2 regions of the Obesumbacterium proteus genome follow, and region 2 is predicted to be linked to the other one. Evidence: riboswitches for the same ligand, from Rfam matches in the RefSeq annotation. Region 2 holds a riboswitch; the other holds the start of a gene.

Region 1 (2,479 bases), 1.2 Mb from region 2:
CGCATTTACCCAAACGTTTGAAAGAGTATCGCAACCGCTTTGAACATCATCTGATGCTGAAAATTTCGGGCGAGGGCATTGAGGAAGCGCGCGCGTGGCTAGAATCTTATTTTGCACAGGCAGAAGGAGAGTTTTTTGTCTGTACGGCAGAAGAAGGAGCTAAAGCCTTCTTACACCGATTTGCCGCTGCGGGCGCGGCCATTCGCTACAACGCGGTGCATAGCAAAGAGGTTGAAGACATTCTTGCCCTCGATATTGCGCTGCGTCGAAACGATCATGATTGGTTCGAGCGTCTGCCGCCGGAATTTGACGATGCGCTGGTACACCGCCTCTATTATGGGCATTTCATGTGCTACGTTTTCCATCAGGATTACATTGTTAAAAAAGGCGTCGATGTGCATGCGCTGAAGGAAAAGATGCTCGCGCTGCTGGACACGCGCGGCGCGGAATATCCTGCGGAGCATAACGTTGGCCATCTATACAAAGCCAAGCCACAGCTGAAGGCTTTCTATCAACAAAATGACCCCACCAACACGCTCAATCCGGGTATTGGGAAAACGTCTAAGTTGAAAAACTGGGGCTGCGACTGCGCAGAACATCAGAAGTAACATGAGCTGGAGCGCCCGTTGGCCTTGACGTGGCGCTCCGTGTTCCCAATAATGAATGCCTTGACTCGGGGTGCCCACATGAAAATGAAAGGGCTGAGAACTTACCCGTATTACCTGATCTGGATTATGCCAGCGTAGGGAAGTCTCGGTGCATGAGCGCATCGTCTTCTTGACCGCCGGTTGGGAGGAATATGTCCATCGCGTCGAATCCGCACCTTACCGAATTTCCCCATACAGAATCACTCGGTGAAAGCGCCGCTGCCGCTTTTGCTCAGTTTCGCCATCACGCCCCGCTGATTCATTGTCTCACCAACGAAGTCGTCCAAACGTTTACCGCGAACGTGCTGTTGGCGCTGGGTGCATCGCCTGCCATGGTGGTTGAGCCGCAAGAAGCCGCCCAATTTTCTTCATTGGCTGACGCGTTGTTAATCAACATTGGTACCTTGCATGTGCAAAGAGCGCAGTCGATGTTAGCTGCCATTGAGTCTGCCAATTATCATCAAAAACCGTGGGTGCTTGATCCGGTTGCCGTTGGCGGATTGTCTTATCGCACCGAATTTGCACGTCAGCTTTTAGCGCTGAAGCCCAGCGTTATTCGTGGAAATGCCTCAGAAATATTGGCGTTGAGTGGGATGGAAGCGGGAGGCCGCGGTGTTGATAGCACCGATGATTCTGCGGCAGCATTGCCAGCTGCTCAGGCTCTGGCGTTGCAAACGGGAGCCGTGGTGGCTGTAACCGGCGCAACGGATTACGTCACTGACGGTAAAAGAGTGTATGGCGTAACCGGCGGCGACGCGCTGATGACGCGCGTCGTCGGAACCGGCTGTGCCTTGTCCGCCGTGGTGGCGGCGTTTAGCGTTCGGCAGACCGATCTTTTGCTGGCCGTTGCCACCGCCTGCCAAGCGATGTCGCTGGCCGGTGAGCGTGCGGTCGCCGTATCTCACGGCCCCGGCAGTTTTGTACCCGCTTTTATCGACGCGCTGTATCACTTAACCCCGCAGGATTTTATTCGCTCTGGAGATCGCTCATGAAACGTATTAATGCCTTAACTATTGCAGGAACCGATCCGAGCGGCGGCGCAGGAATTCAGGCCGATCTCAAAACGTTCTCCGCGTTAGGCGCCTATGGTACCAGCGTGATCACGGCGCTGGTGGCGCAGAATACGCGCGGTGTGCAGTCTGTTTATGAGATTGAACCACAGTTTGTTGGGGCTCAGTTGGCGTCCGTGCTCACCGATGTTCGTATCGACAGTGCAAAAATTGGCATGCTGGCCAATGCCGATATCGTCGAGCAGGTCGCGCAGGCGTTAGATATGTATCCTATTCCCTTTGTGGTGTTGGATACGGTAATGGTGGCGAAGAGCGGCGATCCATTGCTAGCCCCAGAGGCGGTGCAGGCCGTGCGTGATTTGTTACTTCCCAAAGTGGCGCTTATCACCCCAAATCTGCCTGAAGCAGCAGCGCTTTTAGCCTGCCCAATGGCAACCAATGAAGATGAAATGCGTCGTCAAGGCCACGCGCTGTTAGATATGGGCTGCCAAGCGGTATTGATGAAAGGAGGGCATTTGAGCGACAGCGAAAGTCCGGACTGGTTGTTTAGTCGTGAAGGCGAACAGCGATTTACCGCACCACGGGTGAATACCCGTCATACCCACGGAACCGGCTGCACGTTATCGGCGGCGCTTGCCGCACTACGCCCGCGATATCAGAACTGGAATGAAACGGTACTTGCCGCCAAAAACTATCTGCAAAAAGCCTTAGAGGCCGCAGATTCATTAGAAGTTGGTCATGGTATTGGGCCGGTACACCATTTCCACCAATGGTGGTAGCTCCCGCTCTAGAGGGGAGTTATTAAGTTACACGCTCGGGAGA
Region 2 (2,479 bases):
GATTTGGCAAATGTCACGGAAGCGCTCAAAAAGGAAGTTTTCTTTATGATGTGAAAGGCACCATTTGGCCATAATCGAACCGCCACGGGAGACGATCCCGGTGAGGCGTTTGGCCGTCATTGGAACGTAGCGTAACAGCACACCGGCGTGAATAGTAAAATAGTCAACGCCTTGCTCTGCCTGCTCTAGCAGCGTATCGCGGAAGATTTCCCAGTTGAGGTTTTCTGCAATTCCGTTCACTTTTTCCAATGCTTGATAGATCGGAACGGTGCCGATTGGCACTGGGCTGTTGCGTAAAATCCACTCTCGCGTTTCGTGAATATAGCGGCCAGTGGACAAATCCATAACGGTATCAGCGCCCCAACGAGTCGACCAAACCAGCTTTTCCACTTCTTCTTCAATCGAAGAGGTCACGGCGGAGTTACCGATATTCGCATTAACCTTCACCAAGAAATTACGCCCAATAATCATCGGCTCTGATTCGGGGTGATTGATATTGGAAGGGATAATGGCGCGTCCAGCGGCCACTTCACTGCGGACAAATTCGGCCGTGATATCTTTTGGCAGCAGCGCGCCAAAATTCTGCCCAGGATGTTGCTGACGCAGTACATCGCCGCGAATACGCTCGCGGCCCATGTTTTCACGGATAGCGATGAATTCCATTTCTGGCGTGATGATCCCCTGACGTGCGTAATGAAGCTGCGTTACACACTTGCCGGTTTTGGCGCGACGTGGCTGTGGCAGGTTGTCGAAGCGTAAATGATCGAGCCCGTCATCGGCTAAGCGCTGTTGGGTATAGGCGGAGCTCAGTTGATCCAGCAACTCGGTATCACCTCGCTCGGCAATCCATGGATGGCGCAGCGGCTTCAGGCCATTGCGCACGTCTAAATCGGCATCGGGATCGCCATAGGGGCCTGCGGTATCGTAAACCGGAATTGGCTCGTTGGGTTCATACTGTGGGTTATCTTTGCTGCCGCCAAGCAGCGTTGGACTAAGCTGGATCTCGCGCATCGGCACGCGAATGTCCTCACGCGAACTGGTGAGGTAGATGCGCTGAGAGTTAGGATAGGCTTCACCGCGTAGATGATCGATAAAGGCCTGAGCCTGTGCGCGTTGTTCACGACGAGAAAGTGGGGCTTGGGTGGTCTCTTTTTATTCATAGACATAGCAAATTCCTACCAGTGTTCTGGTTTAACAATGATTAAAAATCAAGTTGGAGAATTGCTTGTCTGGAGCTCGGAGGGAGTAATAGATAGCAGGCACCCCATCAGCGATAGATAAATGCTGGTGGGTGCAAAGGATTACTCTTGTTCCCTTCGCGGGTATTAACCCGATCAGGTTCCGCGGATCCCGAATTAACGGTCTCAGCCTGAAGTGGGAAAGGATCCCGCTCACTAGGCACTCCGACAAGAGTGCCCAGTGTAGGAGCGGGAGCACAAAACTGCAAGCTGTTAACTAAGCTGTAATGTCTATGCTACTTTCAGATGTTATGCAGGGCGCGCCAATGAATCATCATTATCCGCAGCGGGCGCATTGGCCTGCCAGATGTCATAGGCGATTTGAATCAGGTTGTCTTCTAAGGCAAAGCGGGCAGCTAGCGTTTCCCCAATGTGCGAAAGTGCGTCATGGAGAGCTAAACACTCTTCTTCGCTCAGTTCGTCATCGGTAAAGCGATCGTGGAACGCCATAATTAGCTTGGTATTATCGTGTAACGCAGGATAGATTTTTTTGTTACTGCCATGTGTGGACTGTCATCGCCGCCAACCAGCTCTACGATACGATCGTAAACATGGAAATGACCGGCGGAGAGATAATCAACCAGATTGTGGCAGAAGTTCTCCAGCGCTTTTTCATTGAGCGGGGTATGCTTTTCTTTATTTGGTTTAATACCAACCAGTGCACAATAGGCCACGAGTAGTTGCTTGCGGGCTTGCAACCATTGGTCGATTAATTCATTACTACCACCTACGCGTTGAGTCAGATGTTCGAGACGGTTGAGCATATATTCAACTCCATGAGGTAAATGTTACAAATTAGCAACAATCGAATGCCAGATTAGCAGAGGTTTAATGTCAAAGATATGGAACAACAGTTAAAAGATGATGACACCGGCTGGTGGGTGATTAGCCATGAAGGTAAGGTCTGGCTACCCCGTGGCGATCTGCCTTTTGGTTCTGCCCTGCAATGGCAACTCAGCACTAAATCGGCGCACCAAATTGGCGAGTGGGAAGGGCATCCCATGTGGTTGATAGAGGAAGCACGTCGGCAAGATATGGTGTCTGTTCGCCAACTGATTGACGTTGATCGCGGCCTTTTCCAGCTCGTTGGCCGTGGTGTACAACTGGCCGAGTTTTTCCGTTCGCATACGTTTTGCGGTTATTGCGGACATGAGATGTACTCCAGCCGTTCAGAGTGGGCAAGTATGTGCCCGAACTGCCGCCAGCGTTATTATCCGCAAATTGCGCCGTGCATTATCGTG

Evidence for each region. Region 2 has a riboswitch for thiamine pyrophosphate ahead of thiC (phosphomethylpyrimidine synthase ThiC). Riboswitches for the same ligand answer to the same signal wherever they lie in the genome.
Region 1: another riboswitch for thiamine pyrophosphate. It lies ahead of thiM (hydroxyethylthiazole kinase); the one in region 2 lies ahead of thiC (phosphomethylpyrimidine synthase ThiC).

Annotation. Positions count from the first base shown of each region.
Region 1 is NZ_CP014608.1:4,165,147-4,167,625, reverse strand. Features, by position in the region: gene dld (D-lactate dehydrogenase) at 1-608, shown strand, start outside; TPP riboswitch at 665-766, shown strand; gene thiM (hydroxyethylthiazole kinase) at 800-1,639, shown strand; gene thiD (bifunctional hydroxymethylpyrimidine kinase/phosphomethylpyrimidine kinase) at 1,636-2,436, shown strand.
Region 2 is NZ_CP014608.1:343,145-345,623, reverse strand. Features, by position in the region: gene thiC (phosphomethylpyrimidine synthase ThiC) at 1-1,092, opposite strand, end outside; TPP riboswitch at 1,295-1,416, opposite strand; partial or broken gene rsd (sigma D regulator) at 1,488-2,002, opposite strand; gene nudC (NAD(+) diphosphatase) at 2,081-2,479, shown strand, end outside.